2 regions of the Thiomicrorhabdus hydrogeniphila genome follow, and region 2 is predicted to be linked to the other one. Evidence: riboswitches for the same ligand, from Rfam matches in the RefSeq annotation. Region 2 holds a riboswitch; the other holds the start of a gene.
What was found. A riboswitch is a leader RNA that binds a small molecule or an ion and turns the genes downstream of it on or off. The one in region 2 is predicted to bind thiamine pyrophosphate.
Positions count from the first base shown of each region.

Region 1: linked by a shared signal. The riboswitch ahead of thiC (phosphomethylpyrimidine synthase ThiC) and the one ahead of ACYQ0E_RS08970 (TonB-dependent receptor) in region 2 are both predicted to bind thiamine pyrophosphate.

Region 1 is NZ_BAAHXL010000001.1:1,626,390-1,632,306, forward strand. Features, by position in the region: gene ACYQ0E_RS07390 (FAD-dependent oxidoreductase) at 1-234, opposite strand, end outside; gene thiC (phosphomethylpyrimidine synthase ThiC) at 237-2,189, opposite strand; TPP riboswitch at 2,425-2,523, opposite strand; gene ACYQ0E_RS07400 (tetratricopeptide repeat protein) at 2,770-3,639, shown strand; gene ACYQ0E_RS07405 (DUF3087 family protein) at 3,791-4,312, shown strand; gene ACYQ0E_RS07410 (hypothetical protein) at 4,479-4,766, opposite strand; gene ACYQ0E_RS07415 (methyl-accepting chemotaxis protein) at 4,926-5,917, opposite strand, start outside.
Region 2 is NZ_BAAHXL010000001.1:1,975,437-1,981,353, forward strand. Features, by position in the region: gene infC (translation initiation factor IF-3) at 126-686, opposite strand; gene thrS (threonine--tRNA ligase) at 757-2,691, opposite strand; gene ACYQ0E_RS08965 (HDOD domain-containing protein) at 3,008-3,883, opposite strand; TPP riboswitch at 4,024-4,131, shown strand; gene ACYQ0E_RS08970 (TonB-dependent receptor) at 4,231-5,917, shown strand, end outside.

The DNA of each region.
Region 1 (5,917 bases), 350 kb from region 2:
CTTTAAATCACAATCGGCCGACTCCGCAAGCGGAGCCAACATAGCGGCCGCTAAATAGCCTGCACTTTGTTTGGCATCACCATTGTCTTTATCAAATAAAGTGATTTGGTAATCTTTCATTAATGAAACAGTGAGCATTCTGCCTAATAAACCCGCACCCAAAATAGCGATTTTAGGTAGCGCCATTTTGGGTAACGCCACTTTGGATTTAGTCAAATTCACCTGCGGGTCCACAATTACGCCTCCTTTTGGTAAATTTGACTGCCAGCATCCCTAAATTCTTGCGATTTTTCTTTCATACCGACTTGAATACTTTCTAACGAAATTTCGGTAATTTGGCCATTTTCATCATCGTGCAAACGCACTTTTTCTTGCTCATTAGCGTAATCACGCACTTCTTGACTGATTTTCATAGAGCAGAATTTTGGTCCACACATAGAACAAAAATGTGCTACTTTTCCTGATTCTTGCGGAATGGTTTCATCGTGATATTCACGTGCACGCTCTGGGTCTAACCCTAAATTAAATTGGTCTTCCCAACGAAATTCAAAGCGTGCTTTAGATAAGGCGTTATCTCTAATTTGAGAACCAGGATGACCTTTAGCCAAATCACCTGCATGGGCGGCAATTTTATAAGCCATTAAACCTTCTTTAACATCGTCTTTATTAGGTAAACCTAAATGCTCTTTGGGCGTAACATAACAAAGCATGGCACAACCATACCAACCAATATTCGCTGCTCCAATACCCGATGTAATGTGATCATAACCAGGCGCAATATCGGTAGTTAACGGCCCTAAAGTGTAAAAAGGCGCTTCACCACATTCATCAATTTGTTTTTCTACATTTTCTTTAATCATATGCAATGGAATATGACCAGGCCCTTCAATAATGACCTGAACATCATGCTTCCAGGCAATTTTGGTCAGTTCACCCAAGGTTTCTAATTCGGCAAATTGTGCTTCATCATTAGCATCAGCAACCGAACCTGGGCGTAAACCATCACCAAGCGAAAAGGTAACGTCATACGCTTTCATAATCTCGCAAATGTCTTCAAAATGCGTGTACAAAAAGTTTTCTTGATGATGGGCTAAACACCATTTAGCCATAATTGAACCACCACGAGAAACAATCCCTGTTACACGTTTAGCCGTCATTGGTACATAACGCAATAACACACCCGCATGAATGGTAAAGTAATCTACGCCCTGTTCGGCTTGTTCAATTAAGGTATCTCTAAACACTTCCCAAGTTAAGTCTTCGGCCACGCCATTTACTTTTTCTAAGGCCTGGTAAATCGGTACTGTACCAATAGGAACAGGTGAATTACGCATAATCCATTCACGGGTTTCATGAATATTACGCCCGGTTGATAAATCCATTACCGTGTCTGCTCCCCATTTGGTTGACCAAACTAATTTTTCAACCTCTTCGGCAATAGATGAACCCACCGCAGAGTTACCAATATTGGCGTTTACTTTAATTAAAAAGTTACGGCCAATAATCATAGGTTCTGATTCTGGATGATTGATATTACAAGGGATCACCGCACGACCGCGTGCGACTTCGTCACGCACAAACTCTGGCGTAATCATTTGAGGAATACTGGCACCAAAAGATTGCCCTGGATGTTGTTGGGTTAATTCTGAATCAGTAACTTCTAACCGGCGCATGTTTTCACGAATCGCAATGTATTCCATCTCAGGCGTAATAATGCCTTGGCGTGCGTAGTGCATTTGAGTGACATTTTTGTCTTTTTTGGCGCGTTTTACATTGGGCAAGTTATCAAAACGAATATGGTCTAACCCTTCATTTGCCAATCGACCTTGGGTAAATTTTGAGGTAACAGAATCTAATTCTTCTACATCACCACGCGCATCTATCCAGTTCGATCGCAATTTTGGCAAACCTTGATAAACGTCAATTTTTACTTGCGGGTCGGTGTAAACACCCGATGTATCGTAAACCGGAATGGCATCATTTTTAATATACGTTGGATTATCACGGCTACCGCTAATGGTATCGCTTACTGCAATTTCTCGCATGGCGACTTTGATTGGGTGCAATTTACCCTCAACATAGACTTTTTTGGAATTTGGAAAAGATTGACCCGATACATTTTGAATAAATGCTTCAGCTTCTGCACGACGTTGACGACGATCGGTTTTTGGTTGGTTATTGGTATTCATCACTCTGCCTTATTTAATTATGATTAATCATAAAAATTAATTAAAAGGCGGAGCTCTATAGACTGTAGATTCAGATTAAGAGATCAAAAACGCTAAAAATGTAATCGCAATAATAGCCACAAGATTTACCAGGCCTGGTAAAACTGAGTAAAAAGGTATGATTACAACGCTCATTACAAATTTATTAACAAACCATTAAAAACATAGGTTAAAACAATTTTGACCGCAAAAGATTTGCGTTAATCTGATTGTTCCCTTCGCTGGCATTATCCAGATCAGGTTCTACGGATCCCGCTTTCGCGATCTCAGCCTAAAGGCACTCCGACATAAATCAGGGCTAAGTATATAGGTAGATTGTTACATGAGTCAATGCATAAAAAGATAAATTCATCTCAACAAATACTCAATAAATCGTCATCCTAAATTGTATTTGTTTTGTATTTGTTTTGTATTTGTTTTGTATTTGTTTTGTATTTGTTTTGTATTTGTTTTGTATTTGTTAATATTTTTTTACTTATTGAATAACCTGATTTACTATAAGGCACATATTCATAATTACCATTCATACAGGTTAATAAACATGCCAGAAAACCAAACAATTACTTTGAATCAAAACACAAAAACCAGCCATTATTTAACGCAAATCTGTTTTGGTTTTATTCTAGGTTTTCTTGCATTTAATCTGCAAGCAGCCGACGTTTTTAACAACCAGACTTGCAACAGTTTATTTAAAGATAAACAGTTAAACCAAATTTGTCATTCGGCAATAAAGGGGGATGCTAAAGCCCGCTATACAATGGCTAAATTCTTTACTGATCCAAGAACGAGCTTTCCCAAAAAGATGAACTATGCGTATTTTTGGCACTTAAAACTTGCTCGTCAAATTCTTAAAGAAAACCTAAACGAACCCGCTTATACAGACATTTTATATAACACAGGAGTCCTTTATGCTGACGGATTAGGTACGCCGGCAAATGGTAAAAAAGCGCTTTATTGGTTTAAACAAGCTGCAGAACGCGGTCACTCTATGGCTATGACACGTTTATTTTTAGCTTATGAAAATGCACAAGGCACTGAAAAAAATACTCAAAAGGCACAAAAATGGTTACAAAAAGCCATTGAACTTAAAAACCCTGAAGCGCAAATTTTAATGGCCCAACAGTTAATGCAAGGGTCTGGTGTTCCTAAAGATATTCAAAAAGGGGTAAGCTTTTTAAAAGAAGCCGCGCAAGAAGATTCTGCTAAAGCGAACTATATTTTAGGTAAATATTATTTAATGGCGCCAGAAATGCAAAATCCACCACATTTAACCGAAGCAAAACAGTATTTTGGAAACAGCTGTAAATTACATTTTTTAATCGGTTGTAAACGATATTATGACTTAGACAACCCAAGTCAAACCCTACCCTCTAAGCCAAATAAATCAACTCAAACGATAGATTTTAAATAATAAAATTTCTAAATATTCACGCATAAAAAACGCATAAATATTTATTTGCATTCATTCCACCTTAATACATGACTTTAAGGTGGTAACTCAGTAAAATCAACACACCTTTAAAACTGCAAAGCAGATATAACCTATAAATATTGGCCAAATTATGTTTAAAATTCAAGAAATCGATCCTGTTTACTATCGCAAACAAACTCGCAAAGCTACGCTTATTGTTATCAGCATTTTTATTGTTATTGGCTTTGGTACAGCCTCACTTGCCCTACACTGGTTTGGGCAACATTCTAATAACCACTTAGTCTTAAACTTTATGGGGGCATTTGTTGGTTTATTAATCACAGCGGCAATTGTTAAGGTGTATTTGGCCGATAAGGAATGGATGAAAGAAGCCATTTATGCCTGGCGTTTAAAACGTAATCTAATGTATATCACTAACTCTTTAGCTAATATTCAAAAAGCGGTGGATCATGGTGATGAAAAAGCGATGAAAATATTGCGTTTTTATCATCTTGGATTAGAACAAATGCATAAGTTGGATGATAATAATCAGGCTTTATTAGACCTGCTATTAGAAAAGAAAAATCTAGAAGAGAAACTGAATGAAAAAGGCATTAGTTTAAATCAAACTGAATTTGATTTTGAATCAACAGAAGAATACAAACTTAACTGATTGTCAGTTGTGATTTTTTTAATTCATCAACACTAAAAATCAATTTTAAAATTCAAGAATGAATTAAGGTTTAAATATTTTAATTCATTCTGCATAAGCAATAAAATCATTCAAGCTAATTGGACTTTTACAGTCTAAAGACTTAAATAGACTAAAAATCCAAACCTTAATCTCGATTTCGCCAAATTTTAGAAACCGCTCTATCCGTACCTAAACCCGCCACAATTAGGCATAATAACCCAACCGCACCAAATAAAATCACTGGTAAAAGACCTGCCATTTGATTAATCAGCATTGAAAAATAAAGCGCCACAGAAGCAATTATTATAAAAAGCACTCCCATAACAGCCAAAATTTTACGGTGTGATGAGCTATAACTATAGTCTTCATCACTTTCACCATTATCAAATATATTTAAAATTGGTGAAAATAGTTTTACAAGAATGTCTTTCATATTTTACTAAGCGTAATTAACGCAACTCCTAATTAACGTGAATAGTACATGACTATTCACTACCTTAATCTATGTTTTTATTTTCAAGTATGAATTACTGAAAATAAAAACATAGAAAAGTTTAAAAACTTTAAATTATTATTTACATTATAAAATACATTAGTAAGCTAAACTCTTATTTAAGTCCGATAAAGCGATATCAAGCATATCAGTTACCCCGACAAATTGATCTAACAATTTATCTTTTTCTTTAAGGTCATCTATCGTTAAATCCGCATTTGAATTCATCATAGTCATTGCCTTTGCTACTAATTGATGCTGTTGTATATGCAGCTCATTTACCTTTAAGTATTCCGGCATCCTTGCTATAGAGTCTGAATTTTTTATTAATTCTGACAAAGCTTTACCAACTTCACAATGTTCTGCATTTGTGGCTGTGTCCATATTGACAGTAGTTGGTATATCATTTAAAAAAGTTTGAATACTTGTTCTCCAAACTCTCATATTTCTTCGTACATCAATCAGCTTGACACCATACACTTCTTCAGAGTTTTGAATCAATTTTCCAGCTTGAACTTCATCAATGACAAACTTACTGGTTTCATCTTTCAATAAATTAGCTTGTTCTTTTAAAGATAAGGCTGCGGCTGATGACTCTTCTACCAAAGCTGCATTGCTTTGAATATTTGCATCCAAACTATTAAGAGCTTGTGCTATTTCAGTTACTGAGTTTTGCTGTTGGTGAATTGAGTTCAAAACAACATCCATAGCTTGGCCGATATTTTCAACACGTTCATCTACCTGCTCAAAAGCAATATGCGTTTCATTTACTTTGGATACCCCTTCGCTAACCTTAATAACTGAAGAGTCAATCAGCGTTTTAATATCACGAGCTGCATCCGCAGATTTTTGCGCTAAAGATCGCACTTCTCCGGCGACGACAGCAAACCCACGCCCATGTTCACCCGCTCTAGCGGCTTCTACAGCAGCATTTAGAGCTAGAAGATTAGTTTGAAATGCAATGCCATCAATTATAGAAATAATACTTGCAATCTGTTCTGACGTTTTTTGAATATCTTGTATAGAATCTATCGTTGCTCCTAAAGAATCTTTAGCGAGCTTGTTTTGCTCAACTGTTTCTTTAGCAATAT
Region 2 (5,917 bases):
TACATTTGATTTATTCTCGGAACAACGAACAGCACTGAGGGAGCTGCACCAGAAATCTGTTTTAATAAATTAAAATAGACCCCAGCTGTTGTATTGCAATTAATTATTTTTAAAAAATATTAAAATTAATTAGCTTGCTTTTTCTTTGTTGGAGCGACCATCATTTGCATTTGACGACCTTCCATCTTAGGCATTTGTTCAACGGTAGCAACCTCTTGAATATCATCCCTAATACGTTCCAACATTTTAAGTCCCAGTTCCTTATGAGTGATTTCACGGCCACGGAACCAAATAGTTACCTTGACGCGATCACCGTTATCTAGGAATTTCACCAGGTTGCGTAGTTTTACCTGATAATCTCCCTCCTCAGTTCCTGGGCGAAACTTAACCTCTTTAACCTGGACTTGCTTCTGCTTTTTCTTAGCTTCATGCTGCTTTTTCTGCTGCTGGTAAAGGTATTTACCATAGTCCATGATTTTACAAACTGGAGGATTGGCTTTCGCAGTAATCTCAACCAAATCTAACCCGGCTTCTGCCGCTTGCGCTAATGCATCCTGAATGGACACAACGCCCGCTTGTTCACCTTCTGCGTCAATTAATCTTACTTCTGGTGTAGCAGTAATCGCCTTGTTGATTCTATCTTTTGGTGCTTCTGGTTGTTGTGGTCTTCCACGACCTCTTCTGATTGCGATAGCAATATCCTCCAATTAATTAAATTCTTTTTTTGTCTGTTTTTTAAACAAACTTAACTATATTTCAATCTTGTGTTTCTACAACACGACCTAGATTAGAAATATCGTCATTCAATAGTTTTACAAGTTGTTCTAAGCTAAATGAGCCTAGGTTTTGACCATTTCTTGCACGAACATTTACACTACCATCTTCCATCTCTTGATCACCTACAACCAAAATATATGGAACACGTTGCATTGTGTGTTCGCGAATTTTAAACCCAACCTTCTCATTTCTCAAGTCCGAATCGACTCTAAACCCATGTTTTTTCAATTTTTTAGTCATTTCGACTACATATTCATTGTTAGATTCAGAAATTGGAGCAATTACAGCTTGAACCGGCGCTAACCAAGTTGGAAATCTTCCTTCATAATGTTCAATTAAAATACCAACAAAACGTTCAAGTGAACCTAAAATGGCACGGTGAATCATTACTGGATGATGTTTTTCATTATCTTGACCAATATAAGTTGCGTTTAAACGCTCTGCTTGAGTCATTGAGAAGTCCAATTGAATCGTTCCACACTGCCAAACTCGACCAATACAATCTTTTAATTGAAACTCAATTTTAGGGCCATAAAACGCACCTTCACCAGGTTGCAATTTATAGTCTAAACCTGCATCTTTAAGTGTTTCTTCAAGAGCGGCTTCGGCCAAATCCCAAACATCGTCAGCGCCTACACGCTGTTCTGGTCGTGTTGAGAACTTAACAGCAATATTGTCAAAACCAAAATCAGCATAGGTTTCAAAGACTAAATCGATACAACCTTGAACCTCTTCCTTAATCTGCTCTTCTGTACAGAAGATATGGGCATCATCTTGTGTAAATGAACGAACACGCATTAAACCATGCAGGGTTCCTGATGGTTCATTACGGTGTACGGTACCAAATTCAGCAATACGAATCGGTAAATCACGGTAACTGGTTAGGTGACGGTTATAAACCTGAATATGACCAGGACAGTTCATCGGCTTAACCGCGTAATCACGGTTGTCGGTTTCTGTGGTGAACATATTGTCTTTAAATTTATCCCAGTGACCTGATTTTTCCCATAATGAGCGGTCTAAAATCAATGGGGTACGAATTTCATCATAATCATTAGCAACCAACTGACCACGCATATACTCTTCTACAATACGGTATAAGGTCATTCCTTTTGGGTGCCAAAAAGCCATTCCAGGGGCTAAATCTTCAACGTGAAATAGATCTAATGTTCTACCTAGTTTACGGTGATCACGCTTTTCTGCTTCTTCCATCATGTGCAAGTAATCTTTTAAAGATTGCTTATCTGGGAAGGCAACGCCGTAAATACGCTGCAACATAACGTTATCTGAATTACCACGCCAGTAAGCACCCGCAACATGAGTTAGTTTTAGTGCCTTAACAAACCCCATGTTTGGCAAGTGAGGACCAACACACATATCGACATATTCTTCGTGAAAATAAAAACCAAATTCCGTTTCATTAGGTAAATCACGAATTAATTCTAATTTGTAATCCTCACCACGAGATTCAAATGTTGCCACGGCTTCTTCACGTGATAACATTTTTTTAATTACTGGATATTTGGTTTTAGCTAATTCCAACATACGCTTTTCGATTTTTTTCAAATCGTCAGGCGTAATTTTATATTCCATATCAATGTCATAATAAAAGCCATTGTCGATAACTGGTCCAATGGCCATTTTGGCATCTGGAAACAATTGCTTTAAGGCATGACCTAATAAGTGCGCACAAGAGTGACGCATAATATGTACGCCCTCTTCATCTCGCATGGTAATAATTTCAACACTTGCATCTTCAGAGATTAAATCACTCGCGTCTTTTAGCTGACCATTTACACGTCCTGCTACCGTAGCCTTTGCCAGCCCCGTCCCAATACTTTCAGCCACTTGCATAACTGATGTAGCTTGATCAAACTGTTTAGTAGAACCATCTGGTAACGTAATGATTGGCATCGATTTAGTCTCTTATTTCTGATATTTACAAAGTTTAAAAAATTAAGCCCGTTATTTTAACATTTTCTCATAAGTTTTATATATATTTTACATAAACATATCTATAAAGATTTATACATAACTTATGGATAAGATAAAAATAGACAATAAACTTTCTTTAGACATATAAATACACATAAGAACTGATACTTATTTCTAATTGCTCTGTAATTTACAATTAAAGTATTTAAAGGAACAATAAACACATATTTTTATGTTTATAAACGATTTACCAGGCCTGGTAAATTCGTTTTTTTACATTTATAAATTTAAAAAATTACAACCCCATACTATCTGCATCTGCTAATGCCAATTGTGAGGTTTCATCAAACTGTTCTAACGTTAGATTAAAAAATGCTAACGCCTCTAATAACTTAGCAGGAGGGTTTTCTATATCACCTTCTAATATATCGGCAATACCATTATCAAACCCCAGCCTAAATACCGCATTCTCAGCCAAATACGTTAAATAAGCAAAAGGTTGAAACTTAGGATCTGTTTTTTCTGGATTATGATGAAATGCCACACCCATTACAACAACCGTTGCAAAATTCCATTCCTGCAATAAACGTGCACTCATTAATGCATGATAAGTACCAAACACTTCATTTTCAGCCTGTGGTAATTTTGAAACATCAAAATCTGTCTCCTTAATCACTTCAAGATATTTATCTCTATCTTCCATTGCTAAAAGATATACGCCTATATCCCGCATTAATGCCGCTAAAAATGCCTCACCAGAATCTAATTTAACGATTTTAGCCAATCTTTGAGCAATTAAGGCCGACAAAAAAGAATGTCTTAAAAAATGTTTATCACTAAATGGGGGTTTACGTTTAAATGACGTTTGATATTGAATAAGATGCGCCATTAAACGCATCTCCTTTAAACCAATTCGAGTCACCGCATCAGATAAATCATTAACTTCTTTACCCGTTGTATATTTTGCGCTGTTCGCCATATTAATTAATCCAGCCACCAAACGTGGATCTTGGGCAATTAATTGCACTATTTTATCCATAGGTAAACTTTCATTAGCAACTAACGCTTGCTCAAGCTTCATTAAAGCATCTGGGAAATGCGGTAAATCATCTATCGATTTTAAACGCTGCATAATCTCTTTACTAATATTTGGTTTTACACTCTCAGACATCTACGAACCCTTTAACACATTTTAATAGCTTATATTTTTATATAAGACTTGGATGATTTCCATTTTAACCAACTTTACTGTACAATCCGCAAAAAATTTATACCTAAATACATTAACTAACGTTTTTAAATCAAAAACGGTTAGTTTGCCAGGGGTGGTCACTTAAGACCTGAGATTTCGAGATACCGAAAGACCCTTTGAACCTGATCCAGCTAATACTGGCGTAGGAAAGGCACAATCTAGTCAAAAAGATAACCATTGAGTTTGCTCAAATAATTTGGGCAGGCTTAACTTGTGTTTTCTCAGTCTATATTTTACTGCCTTTTCTTGCCCTATAAGGAAAGCGCATGACCAACAAACTTAAGCCTATTACTTTGGCTATATTCGCCGCAATTTCAAGCAATCCATCTTTTGCAGACGACCTTAAACCTGTTGTTGTCAATGCCGACCTACGTGAAACAAGCAAACAAGACATGCCAACCAGCGTTGACGTAAAAACCCAGGCCGATTTGCAAGACCAAGGTGCAATTGAATTTGATGACGTTCTGTTGAAAACGCCAAATGTAAACTTTTCTGGTCAAAGCTCGCATGCTCGCCACATTCAAATACGCGGTATTGGTGAACGTGATGAATACACAGGTGCACCAAATTCAAGTGTCGGTTTTTCAATTGATGATATGGATTTTAGCGGTATTGGTATGGCTGGCAATCTATTTGACGTTAAGCAAGTTGAAGTACTTCGCGGCCCGCAAAACACTCGTTATGGCCAAAGTGCCATTGCTGGTTTAATTCACATTGAATCAAATGACCCAACACCCTACCAAGAAAGCATGGCCGAAATGAGCTTGGGCCAAGATAACTTAAAAGAAATTGGTTTTATGACCAGCGGACCTGTGAGCTCCAAAGAAGATGCAACACAATACCGCTTCTCTCTATTTAAACACACCAGTGATGGCTTTAGAGACAACAAAACACTAGATAGAACTGATACTAATGGTCGTGATGAATTAACCTTACGTGGTAAATTACGCTTTTTCCCAGATTCAGACACGACCGTTGATGTATCTGTATTGCATGCTGATTTAAATAATGGATATGATGCATGGTCAGCAGATAATAGCTTTACAACCCTTTCAAACGACCCCGGGAAAGATACTCAACTGTCTAACGCCGCATCGGTAAAAGTTAACTGGCAAGCCAATCCAAACTTTATCTTCACAAGTAAAACAAGCTTTACAAATTCTGATATGACTTATGGTTATGACTATGACTGGGGGCCAACAACTGCATGGGGTGATAACTACGAAAATGTAAAAGAACGTAAATCTTTTACTCAAGAACTTCGTTGGTTATCTACACCTAAATCAAAATTATTTGGTAATACCGATTGGTTGGTCGGCCTATACGGCTCTCATCTTGCAGAAACCAATAACGAAAATGATGCTGGCTCGCTATCTTCTAGTGACTACACAATTAATAAGCTCGCTAGTTTTGGGCAAATCGACATCCACACCAATGAAAAAACCACCGTATCAGCAAGCTTAAGAATTGAAAAAAATGAAAGTACATTTAAAGAGTACCCCAATCGTTTTAATCCAAGTGAAACACTATGGGGTGCAAGCCTAAGTTACAGCTACAAATACAATGACAAACATACCGCGTATGCAAGTATTACTCGTGGTTATAAAGCAGGAGGTTTTAACTCTGATCTTGCAGGAACGGCCAATCAAAATTTTGCTGCTGAAACCCTTTATAATTATGAAATTGGCTTAAAATCTAATCTCGCTGAGTATGGCCTAACCTCTGACATCACGGCTTTTTATATGGACCGTTTCAACCCACAATTTGATGGTTACACATCACCAACAGTTACAGGCGTTGACCCTTGGAAATTTTATACCGAAAACTTTACCTACGCTCAGAACTATGGCCTAGAAGCCAACATTAACTGGACAGCAAACAAGAACTGGAATTTATACGCTTCAGCAGGCTTAATTCAAACCAATGTAGAAGGAAATCCAGCATCAAGCTACT